Regions from separate parts of the Paenibacillus sp. J31P13 genome, predicted to be linked through region 2. Evidence: riboswitches for the same ligand, from Rfam matches in the RefSeq annotation. Region 2 holds a riboswitch; the other holds the start of a gene.
The links. Region 2 has a riboswitch for cyclic di-GMP ahead of AC0YOD_RS27665 (transglutaminase family protein). Riboswitches for the same ligand answer to the same signal wherever they lie in the genome.
Positions count from the first base shown of each region.

Region 1: it holds a riboswitch for cyclic di-GMP, as region 2 does, so the genes downstream of both, AC0YOD_RS16410 (NPCBM/NEW2 domain-containing protein) here and AC0YOD_RS27665 (transglutaminase family protein) in region 2, are expected to answer to the same signal.

Region 1 covers NZ_JBWDNR010000004.1:486,220-489,571, forward strand. Annotated here, with positions in the region: gene AC0YOD_RS16410 (NPCBM/NEW2 domain-containing protein) at 1-1,662, opposite strand, end outside; cyclic di-GMP riboswitch class I at 1,805-1,889, opposite strand; gene AC0YOD_RS16415 (bifunctional transcriptional activator/DNA repair enzyme AdaA) at 2,203-3,252, shown strand; gene AC0YOD_RS16420 (polysaccharide deacetylase family protein) at 3,302-3,352, opposite strand, start outside.
Region 2 covers NZ_JBWDNR010000016.1:75,436-78,787, reverse strand. Annotated here, with positions in the region: partial or broken gene AC0YOD_RS27670 (hypothetical protein) at 1-218, shown strand, start outside; gene AC0YOD_RS27665 (transglutaminase family protein) at 310-1,116, opposite strand; cyclic di-GMP riboswitch class I at 1,130-1,209, opposite strand; cyclic di-GMP riboswitch class I at 1,262-1,340, opposite strand; gene lysS (lysine--tRNA ligase) at 1,510-3,021, opposite strand; gene greA (transcription elongation factor GreA) at 3,206-3,352, opposite strand, start outside.

The DNA of each region.
Region 1 (3,352 bases), on a different contig from region 2:
GAGAGAAGGTACTTTATCGTTAGATCCGACTTCAACATAAACGTTAATCGTATCGCCAGGCATAGCTGCCAATCCAGTAGGCTGATTGTTTGTGCCAAAACCAAATCTTAAATTTTGCTGAGCATGCTTTTTCATATCGCCATGCTGCTCTGCGGTAATGATCATGCCATCGGTTTGCACTTCACCGTTAATGACCTGTTTGGCTAGATCCAATTGACCTTTTAGAACAGGATATAAGGGATGCGTTCTAGCTGATTCCTCTAACACATTGATTTTTGCAGCACTATTGAACTCGGGGATAACCGCGCTCATAGTCCCATCTGTAAATAGGCGACTTACCGCTTCACTTACGGGATCCTCTTTATAAAATCTAAATTCTGCTGCGAATGGTCTGTTGATGTTAGCCTGCGTGAATTTGAATTTTAATCTTTTAAACGTTGTAGGCTCGAATTTGAATTCCAGAAAATCATTCGTACTCGCCGCTGTACCGCTGGAAACGAGTTGAAACGTATCGCCTTTGCTCGTCTGGGATGCATAGATTTCAAATGCCTCTGGGAATCCTTTTCTATTATCTCTTGCAAGGAAAGAAACTCTATCCAGCACTTCCGCTGTTTCCAATTCAAATACAACCTCATTCGTAAAAGAAGCGTCATTATTTCTATTTGTTTCCCAATGTGTATTTGGCAGATCATCCAGCATATATTCAGGCTTCGTGCCTGAGTAGCTTCCGCCGTTTGTTGTAACCCTCGACACATTAGAATTAGGCATTCTGTAAGCCGCGCTATAAGCACTTTCATACTCGGTACCATAGCCTTTTAATTTAGAAACCTTAGCTGCTGACTCCTCTATTTGGTGATTTTCTAGAAGGATCTTCGCGTTCTCAATATCTGCTTTAAATTGTGCGTAAAGAGGATGAGACTTCACTTCATTTTCTAATGCCGTTATTTTTTCTTCTGTGTTGAATGCTGCGCTCACTTGACTAAAGGTGTTATCCGTAAACAGGCTCTTCATCTTATCTGTTGCGGAATCTTCTTTATAAAATGAAAATTCTGCGGCGCTGGCCCAATCTTGATTGGCTTTTTTGAATACAAATTTCATTCTCTTGAATGCTGTTGGTGCAAACTTTATTTCAACGACATCTCCAGTAGAGCCTTTATATTCGCCAGAGGATACTAGCGTAAAGTTATCGCCTTCATCTGTACTTGAGCTATAAATATCAAACTCTTGTGCAAATCCTTTACCTTTCGCACCTGATTGTCTAGCAGCATACACGATTCTATTTAATGTAGTCTCATCATTTAAATGAATGATAACTTCATTCGTAAATGTTGACGTATTAGGCTTACCTGTTTCCCAGTGGGTACTCATATCGCCATCAATCGCTTTATCAATTGCAGAACCGGAATAGTTGCCGCCATTATTCGTTATCGATTTAATATTTGCTCGGGTCATTTTAAACACTTCGTTATAAGCGGCTAAAAGGTCTTTACCGTATAAATCAAAAGGAGCAACCGAGGCGATATCTGATGTAATCACTTGGCTTTCTAATACCGTTTTCACTGCATTTGCATTTTGTACTTCACTTGCTAAAACATAACCTGTCTCACTTGAAAAACTGACCAACATTGCTGCAGTTGTAGCGACTGCGATTATCTTCCTCATACTTTCTTCCTCCTGATAGTTACGATTATGACCAACGCAAAAAAAACTACCCATAAGAGTAGCCTGATTGTGTATAAAATTTACATAAAAATAAAGACTTCACTTTTATGAAACCTTACATAACAAAAAGCAAAATACACTCTTTGGCAGCTGGCTGACATCGTTTTACAACCTTAGTCCCTTTAGCTTTGCGTCCCTACATTTCCATAGGTTTGCCTATTAAGTTTTAAATACATTACAAACAGTAACATACCGAAGCCCCTTATTACATGAACACTTGGTAGCATAGTAGGATAGGTAATTAAGAATGGAGATTTTCACCTTGTTAAGCGTTTCTATTACCTAAATCCTATATAAGACTGGCCTATAGTCACCCTTCTCAAGCATGATGTTAGTACTTAAAACTAATATTGGGGAAACTGGATCTTAAGCGTATCAGCAGCCGCAAATACATAAAAAAATAGATGCCTGATTTTCGGCTACGGCCTGCCGTAAGAGGGGCTATAATAGGAGCATAATCCAAGTTTAGAGGGTGCAAGCATGATACCTGTCGAGCGTAATGAACAATACTACAAAGCTTTATTAGAAAAGAACACGGAATATGAAGGCGTCTTTTATGTAGGAGTGAAAACAACCGGTGTATTCTGCCGACCAACTTGTCCGGCACGAAAGCCTAAGTTCGAAAACTGCGAATTTTATGAGACCGCACAGCAAGCGCTGCTGGCTTCTTATCGGCCATGTCAGCGATGTCGTCCGTTATCCCATCCTAATCATGTCTCGGAAATGGTTCGTCTGCTTGTGGAAGCAGTAGAGAAAGACCCTGAAAAACGATGGAAAGGACAAGATTTCAAAAATCTTTCTGTTGACGAATCAACGGCACGTCGTCAATTCAAAAAACGATTCGGTATGACATTTGTTGAATACGCACGCGCTCGCCGCATGGGGCTTGCTTTGAAGAATATTAGAGCTGGCAAAACAATCATTGATACGCAGCTATCAACCGGATATGAATCCAGCAGTGGGTTCAGGGACGCTTTTTCCCGAATCATGGGGGCAGCGCCTACTTTGCTAGAGAATAGTCAGGTGCTAAAAGCATCTTGGATCGATACCCCGCTTGGACCGATGATTGCCATTGGCGATGAGGCTGCAATTTATCTCTTAGAGTTTGTAGATCGTAGAGGTCTAGAACGCGAGGTAGAGCGGCTTAGAAAGAGAACGAAATCAGCCATTATCCCTGGAATAACGGAATCGATTAAATCCATTGAAAATGAACTTTACCAGTATTTCAAAGGCAAATTAACCGTGTTTAAGACGCAAATCGCTTTAATAGGATCTCCCTTTCAAAAAAGCGTATGGGAACAATTAATGAAAATACCGCCAGGGGAGACCCGCTCCTATTCAGACCTCGCTGTAAGCCTAGGCAAGCCAACTGCCTTTCGCGCAGTGGCTCAAGCCAATGGCGCCAATCAGCTGGCCATTATGATTCCTTGTCATAGAGTCATTAACGCCAATGGTGATTTGGGTGGCTACGGGGGCGGCTTAACACGTAAGAGCTGGTTATTGCATCATGAAAAAAACGGTCAACAATAGGATGCCATGATAAGAGTAAACTCTGCTATTGGCTTAGGAGAGCAAGCATCTATTTAAGATCCAATAAATCGCTTACCCTTACAAACGTATATCCATCCCG
Region 2 (3,352 bases):
TTGACTTGCTCAAAAACTTTTATCGCTTTTTCGCTCATCCCGAAGGATTTGCGAGGCAGTTTGTTACTCGTTGTTCAGTTTTCAAAGAGCAATCTTTGTTGCTTGTTTTTCTCGTGTGCGCCGTGTGTTTCAGCGGCGACTCAAATAATATATCACGTGGGCCAAATGAATGCAAGCACTTTTTCAAAATAACTTTCATACATGCATTTATATCATAAATATCGCCTATTTTCTATAATAATCATTCTTATTATAGTAGAAAAAACGAGCCCCGCATGTAAATACGGGGCTCGTTTCTGTTTATATTCATTAATATTGTTTCTTTACTGTATATTTCGAAGCATCCTTTATAAACTCCGTCTTCTTATTGCTGTTCTTTAAGCCCGCATCAACTGTCGTATCAATCGTTACCCATTTACCATTTAAATAAACTTCATTCCACGCATGATAGGTATCTACGTATTCGCTATCGCCCATAAGAAGCTTCGTCGGAATGCCGCTACTTCGAAGCATAGCTGCAAATAATGAAGCGTAACCGTAACAGATATCTTTTTTCAGTTGGAAAGTACGATCAATGCTCGGTATGTAATCCGTCGGCACTTTAGCAGCCAGTTGATTATCGTAATTGATGTTACTAATTATGTAGTCGTAAATTGCTTTTACTTTATCTGTATCGGTCTTTTTGTTTTTGATAAGTTCCTTCGCTTTTATGATTGCATCGCTATTGCTTGTCCAAGCGATATTTTGAACCGAGTTTAAATAGACCGTATTACTGTTCTTCATATTAAGTGTAACTTTTTGTTGGTTCACTACCTTGAATTTATTTGCAGTCGTATTTTCCAACAGTGTAATCGTATACTCACCGTTACCGAGCTGCAACGCGAATCCTTCATCTTTTTTATCGGCAGATAGGTTATAGGTATAATTGGTTGTGCCCTTTGCAATCATCAGCTTCGTTTTCACTTTAGCATTAACCGCATATTGCACCGAAACAACACCATTATTCAAGTTATCTGTATTTAACCAGGCTACTGCTGCATCCGCTTGAGCTGATGTTACATTAATAGATAGCAAAAGAATAACTGCTGCTGCCACTAATAGTACAAACTTACGCATATAAAAAACTCCCTTCGGCGGCCAGGCTGCCATCTTATAGAAGGCCCTTTAGCTTTGCGTCCCTACCTTTCGATAGGTTTGCCATTATCGTATAAAGTTCTTCATCATTGGGATTATACCCTAATAAACAAAAAAAGCTTGTCCATTCGGTAACTGGCTGCCATCTAACGGAAGGCCCTCTAGTTTTGCGTCCCTATCTTTCGACAGGTTTGCCATTATCGTGTATCGCTTTGTTAATTTTACTTTATCATATAAATCTACAAAATCAATATAATTTGGCAAATAATGCGCCATAATTTGGTAGTTTATAAGGCTTCATGCATCTATTTCCCGTGCTGTGCCAAAATAAAAAAAGACTGTCAGGCTCCGATAGCCTAACAGTCCTATTTGTTCTTATTCACCAGAGCGCTGTTCTCTCATATGCGGGAACAACAGAATATCGCGAATTGAAGGGGCGTTAGTAAGCAGCATAACCAGACGGTCAACGCCGATGCCTAGTCCGCCTGTTGGAGGCATACCATATTCTAAGGCACGCAAGAAATCCTCGTCCATCTCATGCGCTTCATCGTTACCATGCTCACGCTCTACTAGCTGTGACTCAAAACGCTCGCGTTGATCGATTGGATCATTCAGCTCAGTAAATGCATTCGCATGTTCACGCGCCACGATAAAGAGCTCAAACCGATCTGTGAAGCGCGGATCAGCATCGCTTTTCTTAGCTAGCGGCGAAATCGCAACAGGGTGACCCGTTACAAATGTAGGTTGAATCAATGTGTGCTCACAGAATTGCTCGAAGAATGCATTCAAAATATGACCAAATGTCATATGCGGCTCAACACCGACCTTATGTTCTTTTGCCAAACGATGTGCTTCCTCGTCGCTCATCTCTACGCCAAAGTCTACGCCTGTAATCTCTTTAACAATCTCAACCATGCTGACACGGCGCCATTGCGGAGTCAGGTCGACATCTTGACCTTGATACGTAATTTTCGTAGTACCAAGCACTTCTTGCGCGATGTGGGCGATAAGATTTTCAGTCAATTCCATAATATCCTTGTAATCAGCATATGCCTCATAAAGCTCAATCATCGTAAACTCTGGATTATGACGAGTCGAAATACCTTCATTACGGTATACGCGTCCAATCTCATAAACCTTCTCTAGACCGCCTACGATCAACCGTTTCAAGTGAAGCTCGATCGCGATACGCATGTAGAGCTTCATATCTAGCGCATTATGATGCGTTTCGAAAGGACGTGCTGCCGCTCCGCCTGCAATAGAATGCAAGGTTGGCGTTTCTACCTCTAGGTAGTCACGGGAGTCTAGGTAGCGACGCATAGACTGAATGATCTTCGAACGAGTAATGAACGTTTGTTGGACATCCGGATTCACAATAAGGTCAACATAACGTTGGCGATAGCGAAGTTCGACATCCTTCAGACCGTGATACTTATCCGGCAATGGAAGCAGCGATTTCGTTAGTATCTCGATATCAAGAGCCTTAACCGAGACCTCGCCTGTATTTGTTTTGAATACAACACCGTTCACTCCAATGATATCACCGATATCAAGCAAATCGAAGGCCGCAAACTTATGCTCCTCAACGGTATCCTTACGAACATAAATTTGAACTCTGCCGCTCAAATCTTGAATCGTAGCAAAGCCCGCTTTACCCATACCGCGCTTTTGCATAATACGTCCGGCAATGCTCACCTTAATTTCTTGCTCTTCCAGCTCTGCTTTACTTGCAGCTTCATGAGCTTGTACGATTTCTTTCGCTTGATGCGTCCGTTCGAATTTACGTCCAAATGGATCAATTCCTAGACCGCGAAGCTCGTCCAGTTTGTCTCTACGAATTTGCAAAAGCTCACTAAGCTCTTGTTGTTCATTATTCTGATTTTCCACTTCTTCATCTCCTTGACACGTTCCGCAAGCATAAATAGCTGTCGCCTTCTTTTGGCGTTCTGACGAAAACAGCTCGCTTTGCAGCTTAATATTCTCATTGATTGATCACAATCATGTATTCTTATATTGTAAACGTTCAAAAAGCTTCCTACAAGGAAGCTTTTTGAATCATGCATAGCAAATCTTATTTTTTGATGTCGAGAATTTTGTATTGAATGATGCCCACTGGAACGTTAACTTCAACGATTGTGCCAATTTTTTTGCCCAAGATCGCTTTACCAACCGGACTCTCATTCGAGATTTTGTTTTGCAATGGATCTGCTTCCGCAGT